Regions from separate parts of the Bradyrhizobium sp. IC3195 genome, predicted to be linked through region 2. Evidence: predicted binding sites of a transcription regulator. Region 2 holds the regulator's gene; each other region holds the start of a gene.
The links. Region 2 encodes LexA, which represses DNA repair genes until DNA is damaged. Its sites were predicted from a motif close to TGTTCNNNNTGTGTTCNG; they were not measured.

Region 1 (5,043 bases), on a different contig from region 2:
CACAGCCATTTGTCGATGCGCTGCCGCTCGGTCGTCGTCGTCGTGGGATTACTCCTTCCGCCCCAGCTGCTCTTTCAGCGCGGCGAGCTTGGCGAAGGGCGAGTTCGGATCGATCGGACGATCGCGCTCGCGCGGGTTCGCGCTCGAGGCGTAGGGGCGCAGTGACGGACCCGACTCGCGATCACGACGGTCACGGCCCTTGTCGCGGTCGCGGCCACGATTGTCGCGGCCCTTGTCGCGATCTCCACCGAACTTCTTGTTGTCGCGGTTGCGATCGCGATCCTTGTCGCGGTCTCCCTTGCCCTGGAAGCTGCGATTGCGGTCGTCGCGGCGCTCACCGCCCTCGCCGCCTTCACGCGGCTTGCGGAAGTCGCGGCCGCCATCGCGGCGATGGCCGCCATGACGATGGCCCGGCTTCGCGCCGTCGGCGGCTTCGCCGGGCGCGGCGCTCGCAGCATCGGGTGCAGCGCCAGCCTCAGCGCCGGGCCGCGGACGCTGGTTGTTGTGGCGCTGATGGCGATGGCGCTCGTGGCGCGGCTTGCGATCTTCGTGACGACCGGCAGGGCGCCAGACCTCGACCAGCTCAGGCTCGGCCGGTGCGACTGTTGCCTCAGGCGCGGCAGCATCGGGGGATGCAGCAGCTTCCGTCGCGGCGGTCTCGGCGGCAGCCGCTTCGAGGCCGGCAGCCTCGGCGGGCGTCGCAGCCTCTTCTGCGGGCGGCGCGATTCCGGGGGCGTCCTCGGGGGTGACGGGCGCTTCCGGAGACGCTTCCAGCGCCGGCTCCTCGTGAGCCTCCGCAGGAGCGGGCTCGTCGTGCGGCTCCATGCCGGGCGCGTCTTCGACGGTGACGGCTTCGGCCGTAGCCTCAGCGGCCGGGGCCTCAGCCGGCAGGCCGGCAACGGCTTCAGCCGCAGTCTCGGTCGAGGTCTCTGCGCTGCCTTCAGCGGGCGGCGTCTCGGCCGCGACGGTCTCAGTGACGATCTGCTCGGTCACGACCTGCTCGGCGACCACAGGCTTCGGCGGCAGCGGCGGGCGCTTCTCCATGCGATAGCCGAGCGCGCGCAGCACGGAGGCAAAATCTTCGCCGGCAGATCCGGTCAGCGAGGTCATCGCCTGCGTGACCACGAAGCTGCGGCCATCGAACGCGCCGGCGGGCTTTTCGCCCGGCGAATTCTCGCGCCAGGCCAGCGCCGGGCGGATCAGGTCGGCGAGGCGTTCCAGGATGTCGACGCGCACGGCGCGCTCGCCGGCCTGCTTGTAGCCGAGCACGCGATAGGCATCGCGCGGCAGCGCCTTGTCGACCGGGAACGAGGTACGGCCCGAGGAGGCCAGATGCTGCGCGCCCGAGAGCGCGGAGAGATCGACATTGTCCTGCTTCAGCGCCCAGAGCAGTGCGGCGAGCGCACGCGCGGCGGGCTTGAGCAGGCCGGGGAAATAGATGTGATAGGCGCCGAAGCGGACGCCGTATTTGCGCAACACGGCGCGCGAGGACTGATCGAGATCCTTCAGCTCGCTGGCGATCTTCGGACGCTCGAGCACGCCGAGCGCCTCGACCAGCTGATAGGCGATGCCGCGGGCAATGCCGGTGACGTCTTCGGCCTTCGACAGCTCGAACATCGGCCCGAGCAGCTTTTCGATGTGCGTCTTGAGCCAGAGCTCGAGCCGCGCCTGCACCTTGTCGCGGGGGGCGCCGGTCAGGCGCTCGTCGGAGATGATGCGGATGCGCGGATGCAGCGCCTCGTCCGCGGCGGCAAGGCGCGCCACGGCATCGCCGGTCCAGCGGATGATGCCTTCGGAGGTGAGCACGAACTGATCGTCCGGCGCATTGCCCAGCTTTTCGGCGCGCGCATTGATCTCGCCGGCGAGCACCGCTTGCGCTGCAGCCTGCAAGGCTTTCGCATCGGAGCCGGCTTCCGCCGCATCCGGTGCAAAGGTGAAGCCATCGAGGCGGCCGATGACATGGCCTTCGACGATGACTTCGCCGGTCTTGCCGATTTCAGTATTCAAGCTCGTGTTCTCCCGCAGGCGGCGCATCAATACACTGGTCCGGCGATCAACGAAACGCTCAGTCAAGCGTTCATGGAGCGCATCCGATAATTTATTTTCGACCTCCCGCGCGATCCCCTGCCAGCGTTCCGGGTCTTTCAGCCAGTCCGGGCGGTTGGCGACGAAGGTCCAGGTGCGGATCTGGGCGATTCGGGCCGACAGCGTGTCGATGTCGCCGTCGATGCGGTCGGCCTGGGTGACCTGGGACTCGAACCAGGCATCGGGAATGCAGCCCTTGCGCATCAGGAAGCCGTACAGCGTCGTCACCAGCTCGGCATGGGCGGCCGGCGACAGCTTTCTGTAGTCCGGGACCTGGCAGGCTTCCCAGAGCCGCTCCACGGCAGCCTTGCCATGCGCGATATCGCGCACCTCGCCGTCGCGGGCGGCGTGATCGAGCACGCGCATGTCCTCGGCGATCGGCGCGCGCGTCAGCGTCTCGTGGCCGGGGGCGAGGTTCAGCGAGACCTGGAGCGCGCCGAGCGAGGAGAAATCGAGCTTGGAATTGCGCCATTGCAGCACCTTCACGGCATCGAAGGTGTGGTTCTGCAGCGCGTTGACGAGCTCGGGCTCGAACGGCGCGCAGCGGCCCGTGGTGCCGAAGGTGCCGTTGCGGGTGGCGCGGCCCGCGCGGCCCGCGATCTGCGCGAATTCGGACGGTGTCAGGCGGCGGAACTGATAGCCGTCGAACTTGCGGTCGGAGGCGAAGGCGACGTGGTCGACGTCGAGATTGAGGCCCATGCCGACGGCATCGGTGGCGACGAGATAATCGACGTCGCCGTTCTGGAACATCGCCACTTGCGCGTTTCGTGTGCGGGGCGAGAGCGAGCCCAGCACCACGGCGGCGCCGCCGTGCTGGCGGCGGATCAGCTCGGCAATCGCATAGACTTCATCGGCCGAGAACGCGACGATGGCGGTGCGGCGCGGCTGGCGCGTGATCTTGCGGTCGCCGGCGAATTCGAGCTGCGACAATCTGGGCCGCGTGATCATGGACACGCCCGGCAACAGGCGCTCGATGATCGGGCGCATGGTGGCGGCGCCTAACAGCAGCGTCTCGTCGCGCCCGCGGCGGTTGAGGATGCGATCGGTGAAGACGTGGCCGCGCTCGAGATCGGCGGCGATCTGGACCTCGTCGACGGCGAGGAAGGAGACGTCGATATCCCTAGGCATGGCCTCGACGGTCGAGACCCAATAGCGCGGATTCTTCGGCTTGATCTTCTCCTCGCCGGTGACGAGCGCGACGCTGGCCTCGCCGGATCGAGCGGCGATCTTGTTGTAGACCTCGCGCGCGAGCAGGCGCAGCGGCAGGCCGATCATGCCCGAGGGATGCGCCAGCATCCGCTCGATGGCGAGATGGGTCTTGCCGGTGTTGGTCGGACCGAGCACCGCAGTGACGCCCGCGCCGGGGGCGCGCTCGGAGGCGAAGGGGGAGGAGGAAAAAGCCATGTCTATCGGATTAGGTAATGGCGATTTGGGCGAATGTCAGTGCTATCCGGGGCGGTGAGGGGGCTGGCTCTTCGTTCCTCATCCTGAGGAGCGCGTCAGCGCGTCTCGAAGGATGAAGGCCCGGCTGGTGCTGCTGGGCAAGCCAAGCCCCTCGCCCTTCGAGACGGCCGCTTGCGCGGCCTCCTCAGGGTGAGGGGCACACCGCGGGCGTGAAAGCGCCCGCCCCAAATCCCGCGCAACTGTCTCACTTTGCGACGCTTTTCCCGTTCGCTTTAAGCTTCGGAACGACTCTAGAACGAATCGCGGCCGAATCGCTGACTCCCCTGTGAGTCCCGTTCCGTTCACGCAACATGTCGCGGGACTCGTCTTGGTTGCGCACTAGATGGAGTTTTGCGGGAGCGCACAAGCGACCGGGTGGTTAAAGCTGGGGACGGCGGCGAGTCGAATCAGAATCGGGGCGGAGTCAAATGGATTCCCTGCGGCGGGGGTTGGTCAAACAAAGAGTGCGAAAACAACCCCATGCACAGTAGGTAAGTGATTGATTTTGCTTAGCCTACGCCGAACGCTCGTCATTCCGGGGCGCAACGCAGTCGCGAGCCCGGAATCCATCGCGCAACCGTCTCTGCGGCCTGATGGATTCCGGGTTCGCGCCAAGGGGCGCGCCCCGGAATGACGGCGGAGAGAGCGGTGCGGCCTCCTTGCCTACTGCGTCTTCGCGACCCTTGGCGGCTGGGGCGACGTGATGAAGCTGGTGGCTTCCAGCATGGCCGGCCCCAGGGGCGTCGGCACTTTCAGCCAGAACGGGACCAGGATGCGCGTGCCGGCGATGGGGGCGAACGCGATCTCCATGTTGCGCTGGGCGGCGAGGTATTTGATCACCGGGCGGTCGGGGATGTAGCCGGCGATCGGCACGAAATAGATCGCGCAGACCACGACCGGGCCCTTGTAGCCCTTCTCCGCCTTCACGGTCTCCATGCGCTTGAAATCGAGCTTGAGCTCGTAGCGCATGCGGCCGTCGAACACCGGCGCGGAGCTGTGGCAGGCGTCCTGCGAAACGGGATCACCGGTGCCGGGCACGCGCAGCAGCGAGGCCGTCATGGGGTCCCACACGCCGCGGCGGTGCGCCTCGGTGACGACGATACGGTCCGGATCGACCGGCGGCTCCGGCAAAATCGCAAAATCCTTCACATTGCCCTTGTCGAGGGTGATGCGGATCTCTTCGGTCTTCTTCTGGGTGGTGGTGGAGGCCTGGTAGCCGGTCGCAACCAGCGCGCCATTGACCACGCGCCCCTGGCTGGCGCCGGTGCCGGACCCGCCCGTGAACGACTTCAAAAGCCCCGAGGTGCCGCCGGCGGCCGCCGCCGAGAACACGTCGTCCTGGATATCGATGTTCCAGGCGCCCTTGCCGACGGGAATGCCCGCCAGCGTCGCCTCATATTGCGCCTCGAGCTTACCTTGCGCCGCCGCGGGCGCTGCGCCGGACGCCAGGCCCAGCACCGCCGCCAGGCCACAAAGCGCCATCAGCCGGCCGGCCAAGGGGACGTCCAAGCGGAC
Region 2 (5,043 bases):
GCGCCATCACCTTCCGCACGCTGGCGGTTGCCGCGCTGATCGTGCTTGCGGTCGCGCCGGAGGCGTTGGTGCATCCAAGCTTCCAGATGTCGTTTGCGGCAACGCTCGGGCTGGTGGCGCTGGTGCAGATCGGCATGCCGAACCTGCTCGCATCGCCCGATCATTCCGCGACTGCGCGGATCGCGTTGTGGGGCGGCCGGGAAATCGCGATGCTGTTCCTGGCCTCGCTGATCGCGGGGCTCGCGACCACGCCATACGCCGCCTTCCACTTCCATCGCGTGACCCCATACGGCGTGCTCGCCAATCTCGGCGCCATGCCGGTGGTCTCGGCGCTGGTGATGCCGGCCGGGCTGTTGGGGCTGCTCGCGGCGCCCTTCGGGCTCGACGGCGTGTTCTGGTGGTTGATGGGGATCGGCATCGAGTGGATGGTCCTGGTCGCGCGCTGGGTGGCGGCCCTGCCGGGCGCCGTCGGCCGCATTCCCGCCTTCGGGATCGCGCCGCTGATCGCAGCGAGCCTCGGGCTCATCGTGATGGGCCTGTTGCGCACGCCCTTGCGCTGGTCCGGCGCCCTGGTGCTGCTGGCAGCGATCCTCTGGGGACTGTCGGTGCGGCAGCCCGATATCCTGATTGCCGGGGATGGCGCGAGCGTCGCGGTCCGGGGCGGGGATGGGCGCTTGCAGGTGATCCGCGCCAGCAAGGACAGCTTCCTGCTGAAGGAGTGGTTGGCTGCCGATGCCGATCCGCGCGATGCCGGCAACGCCTCGTTGGCGAGCGGGGTGTCGTGTGACGAGTCCGGCTGCGTGGCGCCGCTCGCGGACGGACGACTGATCGCGTTGGCGACGCGTATCGACGCGCTGGCCGATGATTGCAGCCGCGCCGCGCTGGTGGTGACGGCGCGGCCTGCGCCACCCGATTGCGCGGCGATGGTGGTCGATCGGGCGCGTCTTGCCAGTCAGGGCGCACTGGCTCTGACGAGACGCGGCGAGGGCTTTTCGGTGCAGGCGGTGAGGACGAGGGGAGCAAGCCGTCCCTGGCTGCCGGCCGGCGCCGGCGAGGGGGATTTCGACGGCAGCCTCGTGCCGAAGGCGGCCGTGCCCCGCAACCGGGACGCAACGCCATCGGAGGCCGACTTGCAGGCCGACGATTGACGCGGATCACAAATACCAGGCCAGCACGGCGTCAAGCCTTCCGTTGCCGATAACCGGCAGGGCCACCATTCGGCTCAGCCCGGCTGCGCAGGCTTCGGAGCCGGCGATCGAGCCGTCAGAGGTGAGATCGTCGTTGAGCGCGGGCATGCCGGCGGCCCAGGCGCCGCCGATGCTGCCTTCGCCCCTGGCGATGGACTGCGCCGCATAGCGTGCGGCGAGGTCGGTCTGCGCGCTGCAATCGCCGGCGCGAAAGACCAGCGCCGAACGGCCCTCGTTCGGGACCCAGATCTCGAAGCGTCGTGCAATCGGCGTTGCCTGCGCGGAGAGGAATGTCAGAACCCAGGTCTGGTCGGTACCGGTTCGGTAGGGCACGCCGACGCCGAGATTGATCCCGACCTTGGCGGCGTCCTCCCAGCGCAGGAAACTCTTGGCGTCGTGCAAGTCCTTGATGATCAGCGGCAGGCCCGCCTTCCAGGTGCGTCCGGGCAGGCCGAAGCCGCGCGGAAATCTGGTGTGGCGGGAGTTGAATTCGAACATGTCCGCGGTGCCGTAATAGCCATCGACGAGCCCCATCTCATGCGAGAGATCAGGATCGTTGTGCCAGAGTTCGATCGCGCCGACATGCGCCTCGTCGTCGCCGCAGAACAGCACCAGCACGGCTTGCAGGAATTCGCCCGCGAACACCGGCACCGCCACGCCGCAGGTGAGGCCGGCCGCAGCGGCCTGATCGGTCCGCTTGAAATAGGAGTTGGCGAATTTCGTGAGGATGACGGGGTGGCCACAGGCCCAGGCCTTGCCTGGAAGTCCCTCGTCATATCCGAAGTGCAGCTCTTCGCTGACGGCTTTGAACGCGGACAGCCCATCGTCGTAGAGGCCGCCGCCGAATTCCAGCCGCATGCGCGTCCGGTCGGGTACCCAAAGTTCAACGACGCGAATGAAGGTCTTCATCGAGCGTGTCCGCCGCCTCAAACCACGACAGCATCGGTCATTTGGCTGCGGAGCGGACGTTCAAAATGCGGGCAGCACGGCCCAAACTTCGTGCGACGACGAGGCGCGGCGGTGGGCTCGCCGATCGAATGTCCTGAAACACAAACTTACCGGGCTCGCCGGCCTCGGCCGGCGACGGCAATTTCAATCCCGGGCTCGGCCTGTCGGCCGAAGGGCGTCAGCCGATCGGCAGGCGCGTGATCGTGGGCCGCGTGTCGGCGACGATCTGCGGCTTGTGCTCGCGCTCGGGGGCTGGCTGCGTCACCGGCAATTGCAGCACGGTCGCGCGCTGACCTTCGACGAGCTGCGTCACCAGCACGTATTTGCCGTCGGGGAATTCGATCGCGTCATGATGGCGATCGGGAATGTGCGGGTCGATCTTGCCGAACTTGCCGACGCGAGAGTTCACGGTGCGCGTCCAGATCCAGCGGTTGTCGTAGCGGACATTGTCGGCGAAAGCGAGCTCCGTCCCCGGCAGCAGACAGACCGCGACGGAGGGATCGGCTTCGGAAGCGAAACCGCGCGTCGAGGTGCCGCGGAAGGTTGTCGTGACGATCGTCTCGCCGACTTCGGCGGGGCGCGTCGCGACGGCATGCAGGCTGTAGTCACACATCGGGTGCTCCTCATGCTGGGATAGCGACCCGCGTCTCTTTCGAGGCGCAGGCCTCTATCAGAGTGGAAGCATACAACGCTCTGCTCGGTTATGGGCAAATCTGCGGCTCGCGTCCGCAGCGCGCGATCACATTATCTTTCCCGGATTCGATAGGAACAAACCTCGCGTCCTTGCATTCGGCCGGAGCTATCAGCACTGCCGGCACAACTCTACCGGCGAAGCAGAAATGGCTGCGCGCCTGCGCGGGGGAATGTCGCGCGGGAAGATGGACCGGACAGCCGGCGCAGAACCAGAGAAACCGTCCAGCCGGAGCGGACAAGTATCCGCTCCGATCCTGGATCGCCGATGCCGATCGAAACGCGCGCGGCGCTTGATGTTTCCCGTATCAGTACTTCCGGTAAAGCCCGATCAGCTTGCCCTGGATCTTCACGCGGTTCGGCGGAAGAATGCGGACCTCGTAGGCGGCATTGGCGGGCTCGAGCGCGATCGAGGCGCCGCGGCGGCGGAAGCGCTTGAGCGTGGCCTCCTCGTCGTCGATCAATGCCACCACGATGTCGCCGGTATTTGCGGTCTCGTTGCGCTGGATCAGCGCCATGTCGCCGTCGAGGATGCCGGCCTCGACCATCGAATCGCCGCGCACTTCGAGCGCGTAGTGCTCGCCCGAGCCGAGCATGTCCGGCGGCACGCTGATGGTATGGCTGCGGGTCTGCAGCGCCTCGATCGGCGTGCCGGCGGCGATGCGGCCCATCACGGGCACCGCGACGGGGCGCTCGCCCTCGTCCGCGGGCGGGCTGGAGCTCGCGCGCACCTTGCCGAGATTGCCCTCGATCACGCTCGGGGTGAAGCCACGGCGATTGCCGGCGGCGGCCTGGAGCTCGGGCAGCTTGATCACCTCGATGGCACGGGCACGGTTGGGCAGGCGGCGAATGAAGCCGCGCTCCTCGAGCGCAGTGATCAGGCGATGGATGCCTGACTTCGAGCGCAGGTCGAGCGCATCCTTCATCTCGTCGAAGGACGGCGGCACGCCGCTTTCCTTCAGACGTTCGCTGATGAACCGCAGAAGCTCGTATTGTTTGCGCGTCAACATCTCGACCAAAGTCCCCCGGTTGATGTCGTTCGATTCCGACACGATGAAGCCGGCACTAAGCCGCTACATCCTCGAAACAAATCATGAACGGACACTATATGTTCGATATGTGTTCCGCAACTGCTTAATTTATGGTGAACGCGGCCAAGCTCGCGGAATGCGTGTGGCTGGGCGGCTCAGACGGGCAGCCGGAGCACCTCGCAAGGCGTGCCGGCCTCGGCCTTCGGCGCGAACGGTGCGCGCACCAGAAGTACCTGTGCCGCAGCGAGATTCGCAAGAAGGGAGGAGTCCTGATGGCTGACCGGAAGGGCGACGCGCGTGCCGTCGTCGCGCTCCTCCAGCCGCGCGCGCAGATAGTCCTCGCGCTGGTCGTTGGCGGCGAGATCGCGGCCCAGCACGGCGCGCTCGCGCCGATGATGAATCGCTGAACGGCCCGACAGGGCGCGAATCAAGGGGACCATGAACAGGAAGGCGCACACGTAGGACGACACGGGATTGCCGGGCAGGCCAATCACGCGCATCGCGCCTATCCGACCGTGCATCATCGGCTTGCCCGGCCGGATCGCGATCTTCCAGAACGCCATCGCGATGCCTTCGCCCTTGAGCGCCTGCTGGACCAGGTCGTGGTCGCCGACCGAGGCACCGCCGGTCGTGATCAGGATGTCGGCGCCGCTCTCGCGCGCGCGGCGGATGCCGGCGGACGTCGCCTCCAGTGTATCGGCGGCAATTCCGAGGTCGATGGTCTCGGCGCCCTCGCTGCGGGCGAGCGCATGCAGGGCATAGCCGTTGGAATAGACGATCTGGCCGCGACCAGGCGTGGTGCCCGGCATCACGAGCTCGTCGCCGGTGGCGAGAACGGCAACCCTCGGGCGGCGGATGATGGCGAGATGCGGATGATTCATTCCGGCGGCAAGGGCGAGATCGCGCTCGGTGAGGCGGATTCCCTTGCGCAGCAGCACGTCGCCTTCGCGGAAGTCGACGCCTGCAGGGCGGATGTGCCGGCCGAAAATGGCGGCTTCCTTGATCGTCACATGTTTGCCGTCGGCAGCCGTGTCCTCCTGGATCACGACGGCATCGGCGCCGTCGGGAACGACGCCGCCGGTGAAGATCCGCACGGCTTCGCCGGGGCCGACGCTTCCCGCGAGCGGCCGGCCCGCCGCGACCTCGCCGACGACGGTCAACCTCGAATCGTTTGCCGCGTCGGCCGT
Region 3 (5,043 bases), on a different contig from region 2:
GCCGCCATGGCAGCTCCCGCGTCACCTTCAGCCATTTGGCATGCTGGTTGAACATGGAATCCACGATGTGGATGAAGGCCTCGTAGCAGGAAAAGAAGCCGTGCCGTCCGGTGAGCAGGTAGCCCTCCAGCCAGCCTTGGCAGAGATGCTCGCTCAGCACCTCCATGACGCGGCCGTCCTGGGCGAGATGCACGTCGTAAGGCTCGGTCGGCTCCATCCAGACGCGTTCGGTGGCTTCGAACACGGCGTCGAGCCGGTTCGATGCCGTCTCGTCCGGGCCCATGATGCGGAAGTTGCGCTCCTTCTCGTTGAGACGGATGACATCGCGCAGAAACTTGCCGAGCTCGCGCGTCGCTTCCGCAATGACCTCGCCGGGCTGCGGCCCCACGACCGCGAAGCCGCGAAAGTCCGGCAGCTTCAGCTCCTTCTTCAGCACGCCGCCATTGGCATGCGGATTGGCGCCCATGCGCTTGACGCCCTCGGGCGCGAGCGCCTGAAGCTCGGCCATGAGCGCGCCGTTGCCATCGAACAGCTTTTCCGGCTCGTAGCTGCGCATCCAGTCTTCGAGCACCTTGAGATGATCAGGGTTCTCGCGGCAAGCTGCGACCGGCACCTGATGCGCGCGCCAGAAGCCCTCGACCTTCTTGCCGTCGACCTCCTTCGGGCCGGTCCAGCCCTTCGGGCTGCGCAGCACGATCATCGGCCAGCGCGGCCGCTCGACGCTGGTGCGGCCATCGCGGGCATGCTGCTGGATCGAGCGGATGCTGGCGAATGCGACGTCCAGCGCATCGGCCATGGCTTGGTGCATCAATTTGGGATCATCGCCCGTGACGAACAGCGGCTCGTGGCCGAACCCGCGGAAGAGGTCGCGGATCTCCGCGTCCTGCATCCGTCCGAGCACGGTGGGATTGGCAATCTTGTAGCCGTTGAGATGCAGGATCGGCAGCACCGCGCCGTCATGGGCGGGGTTCAGGAACTTGTTGGAGTGCCAGGACGCCGCGAGCGGCCCGGTCTCGGCCTCGCCGTCGCCGACCACGCAGGCGACGATCAAATCAGGGTTGTCGAATGCGGCGCCATAGGCGTGCACCAGCGCGTAGCCGAGCTCGCCGCCTTCGTGGATCGAGCCCGGCGTTTCCGGTGCCGCATGGCTCGGAATGCCGCCGGGGAAGGAGAACTGCCGAAACAGCTTGCGCAATCCATCCGCATCGCGCGCGATCTCGGGATAGATCTCGCTGTAGCTGCCTTCGAGATAAGTGTTGGCGACCATGCCCGGACCGCCATGGCCGGGACCGCAGACATAGATCACGCTGACATCGAGCGCCCGGATGACGCGGTTGAGATGGGCGTAGATGAAGTTCAGGCCCGGCGTCGTGCCCCAATGACCCAGCAGACGCGGCTTGATGTGCTCGGGCCGCAGCGGCTCGCGCAGCAGCGGATTGTCGAGCAGGTAGATTTGCCCGACCGAGAGGTAGTTGGCGGCGCGCCAATAGCGATCGAGCAGATCGAGGTCGCTGCTCGCTTCGGCCGTTTCTTGTTGGATTGTCATGTTCCTGCCGACCTTCACTTCGCGATCGTCACCAACCCGGTTCCGGGGCGATCGATCCGTCGGGCATGAAACGGGATGGTCGTGACGGCCGTGTTGCGTGAGGTCAAAGGCGGGCGCGCGAAGTTTGGGCAGCTCTACTGTGCATGGGGTTGTTTTCACGTTTTTGGTTTGTGTTCTTGATTTGTTCCTATGTCGTGCTATCTTGGCTGCATGAGTCCAGCATCCTCTCATGCTCTCAAGCACCCGCCGGTCACGGCGCCCTCCGAGCCGGCGGGTGCGCCTTCAGATTTCCCCGAGCTTGGCGTCGCCATCGACCGCGCGCGACGGCGAGGGCGGGGCGCGCAGTCCAACGCCAGCGGCCGTTACGAGGCCGAGGCGCGCGTCGCTTTCGACGACGGCTGGCAGAGCCTCGACGAGCTGCCGCCGTTCAAGACGAGTGTCGCCATCGACACCTCACGCAAGGTGATCACCCGCAACGATTCCCCCGACATCGGTTTCGACCGCTCGATCAATCCCTATCGCGGCTGCGAGCACGGCTGCGTCTATTGCTTCGCGCGGCCGACCCACGCCTATCTCGGCCTGTCGCCGGGGCTCGACTTCGAGTCCAAACTGTTCGTGAAGCCCGAGGCGCCTTCGCTGCTCGAGAAGGAGCTTGCGGCTCCCGGCTACGAGCCGCGGATGATCGCGATCGGCACCAACACCGATCCCTACCAGCCGATCGAGCGCGAGCGCAAAATCATGCGCGGCATTCTGGAAGTGCTGGAGCGCGCAGGGCATCCCGTCGGCATCGTCACCAAGTCGGCGCTGGTGCTGCGCGACATCGACATTCTCCAGCGGATGGCCAAGCGCAAGCTCGCCAAGGTCGCGATCTCGGTCACCTCGCTCGATCCGAAGCTGGCGCGCACCATGGAGCCGCGGGCCTCGACGCCGCCGAAACGGCTGGAGGCGCTCAAGCAGCTCTCGGACGCCGGCATTCCCACCACGGTAATGGTCGCGCCCGTGATCCCCGCACTGAACGATTCCGAGATCGAGCGCATCCTCGATGCCGCCGCCCATGCCGGGGTCAAGGAAGCCGCCTATGTGCTGCTGCGGCTGCCGCTGGAGGTGCGCGATCTCTTCCGCGAATGGCTGATGGCGAACTATCCGGACCGCTATCGCCACGTCTTCACCCTGATCCGAGACATGCGCGGCGGGCGCGACTACGACGCCAAATGGGGCGAGCGGATGAAGGGCACCGGACCGATGGCCTGGACCATCGGCCGCCGCTTCGAGATCGCCTGCGAGCGACTCGGCCTCAACAAGCGGCGCTCCAAGCTGACCATTGATCACTTTGCGCGGCCGAAGCGGAACGGTGATCAGCTCAGCCTGTTTTGAGCGGACACGTGCAAGAGGTGTCGCATGCTCAAGGAACTCGCTGTGCCGATGCCGCGGCTGACCGTCATCACGCTCGGTGTGAACGACATCCGCGCCAGCATCGCCTTTTACGACGCGCTCGGTTTCTCGCGCCGGCTGAAGGAGACCGGCGAGGCGGTTGCGTTCTACGACACCGGCGGTCCGGTGCTCGCGCTTTATCACTGGGATCGGCTCGCCGCGGACGCGTCCTTGGAGGACCAGCCGAGGCCCACGACCTTTCGCGGCATGACGCTCGCCTGGAATTGCGTGACCCGCGAGGAGGTCGACGAGGTGCTGGCATTCGCCGTCGAGAAGGGGGCCACCTTGCTGAAGGCGGCGCACGCGACCGATTACGGCGGCTATTGCGGCTATTTTGCCGATCCCGATGCACATGTCTGGGAAGTCGTGGTCGCACCCGGCATCGAGGTGGGCGAGGACCGGCGGGTGCATCTGGCGGAGTAGGGCGGGCGGCCTGAATAACGGGAATATCGTGGGTTCCCGGTTGCGCTGGCGAAGCCCCCTGGCGCACGATCCCGGCCATGATTCGGGACCCCTCCGCCAAGACCCCAGCCAAAGCCGCGCCGAAGAAAAAGGCTGCGCCGAAGGCTGTGCCCGCCAAGGCGGCAAAGATATCTGCGGCCGATGCTGCGAAGGTTCCTGCCGGCAAGAAGGGCATCATCGCCGTTGCTCCCCCGAGCTTCCGCCGCGAGCGCGCGCTGATCAAGCGCGGCGTCTGGCCGGTCGCGGGCTGTGACGAGGCCGGCCGCGGCCCGCTCGCAGGTCCCGTGGTGGCCGCCGCTGTGATTCTCGATCCCGACCGCATTCCGCGCGGCATCGACGATTCCAAGCGCCTGACCGCCGAGGAGCGCGAAAAGCTGTTCGACAAGATCTGCGCCACCGCGCAGGTCTCGGTCGCCGTCGCCTCGCCGGCGCGAATCGACCGCGACAACATCCTGCGCGCCTCGCTGTGGGCGCTGAAGCGCGCCGTGGTGGCCCTGCCCGAGGCGCCCAGGCACGTCTTCGTCGACGGCCGCGACCGGCTCGACACCGCATGCGACTGCGAGGCCGTGATCGGCGGCGACGGTATCGTGCTTTCGATCGCCGCGGCCTCCATCGTCGCCAAGGTCACCCGGGATCGGTTGATGTGCGCACTGGCGCAGGACTGCCCGGGCTACGGCTTCGAGCAGCACAAGGGCTATGCCGTCCCCGAGCATCTCGACGCGCTTGATCGCCTCGGCCCCTCCATACACCACCGCAGCTTCTTCGCCCCCGTCGCCGCCGCCCGCGCCAAACACATGCCCTGGACCGTCGAGCCGGTGCAGGACCTGTTCTCGGTGACTGAGGTCGAGGTGCAGGTGGAGGCGAGCGTCGAGATCGACGCTTCCGTAAATCTCTAGCGATCCTCCTACAGCTTTCCCATCCGTCATGGCCGGGCTTGACCCGGCCACCCACGTCTTACCAGCGGCACGAAGAACGTGGATGCCCGGGACAAGCCCGGGCATGACGAACTGCGGCGGTTGCCACAACCCGTGGCGCCCTTTATCAAAACAGACGTGAGCGAATAGGGCCGGCTGGACGGGTTGGCTGCACCTTCGGACGTTGCATGCGGTTTACCTCCCTGGTCATCGAGCTCATTCGCGCCCGGCCGCGGCTGATCGTTTGGATTGCGGTGCTGCTGCAGGCTGCGATGTGGCTGTTCGTGGCGCTGGTGTTCTACCGCAGCCCGCCCGGCACTCTCGCGACCCTTCTGGCCTTCGGCAGGGAATACCAGGTCGGCACCGATCTCGGCCCGCCGCTTGCCATCTGGCTCGCCGACATCGCCTATCGCGCCGCCGGCGGCCACATGCTCGGCGTCTATGTGCTCGCCCAGCTCTGCGAGATCGCAACCTTCATCGCGCTCTATCATCTCTCCCGTGCCGTGGTCGGCTCGCAGCAGGCGGTGCTTGCCGTGCTCCTCACCATGACGGTGCTGGCCTTCTCCTCCTCGGCGCTGGACTTCGGCCCGCTGATCCTGGCGCGGCCGCTCTGGGCGCTCTTGCTGCTGCACTCCTGGCAGATCATCGGCCAGCGCCGCGGTAATGCCTGGTTCGCCTGGTCGATCGAAG

Region 1: the regulator LexA is predicted to act here: its motif matches at 3,770-3,787, upstream of I6F09_RS17230 (helicase-related protein).
Region 3: the regulator LexA is predicted to act here: its motif matches at 1,718-1,735, upstream of I6F09_RS27395 (PA0069 family radical SAM protein).

The regions. Positions count from the first base shown of each region.
Region 1 is NZ_JADYVG010000007.1:287,253-292,295, forward strand. It holds gene I6F09_RS17225 (S4 domain-containing protein) at 1-17, opposite strand, end outside; gene I6F09_RS17230 (helicase-related protein) at 49-3,489, opposite strand; gene I6F09_RS17235 (DUF3108 domain-containing protein) at 4,192-5,010, opposite strand.
Region 2 is NZ_JADYVG010000009.1:54,690-59,732, reverse strand. It holds gene I6F09_RS19005 (ComEC/Rec2 family competence protein) at 1-1,148, shown strand, start outside; gene I6F09_RS19000 (GAF domain-containing protein) at 1,155-2,096, opposite strand; gene I6F09_RS18995 (hypothetical protein) at 2,314-2,748, opposite strand; gene lexA (transcriptional repressor LexA) at 3,134-3,835, opposite strand; gene glp (gephyrin-like molybdotransferase Glp) at 4,012-5,043, opposite strand, start outside.
Region 3 is NZ_JADYVG010000018.1:39,765-44,807, reverse strand. It holds gene I6F09_RS27400 (phosphoketolase family protein) at 1-1,546, opposite strand, end outside; gene I6F09_RS27395 (PA0069 family radical SAM protein) at 1,757-2,920, shown strand; gene I6F09_RS27390 (VOC family protein) at 2,945-3,400, shown strand; gene I6F09_RS27385 (ribonuclease HII) at 3,478-4,335, shown strand; gene I6F09_RS27380 (glycosyltransferase family 39 protein) at 4,542-5,043, shown strand, end outside.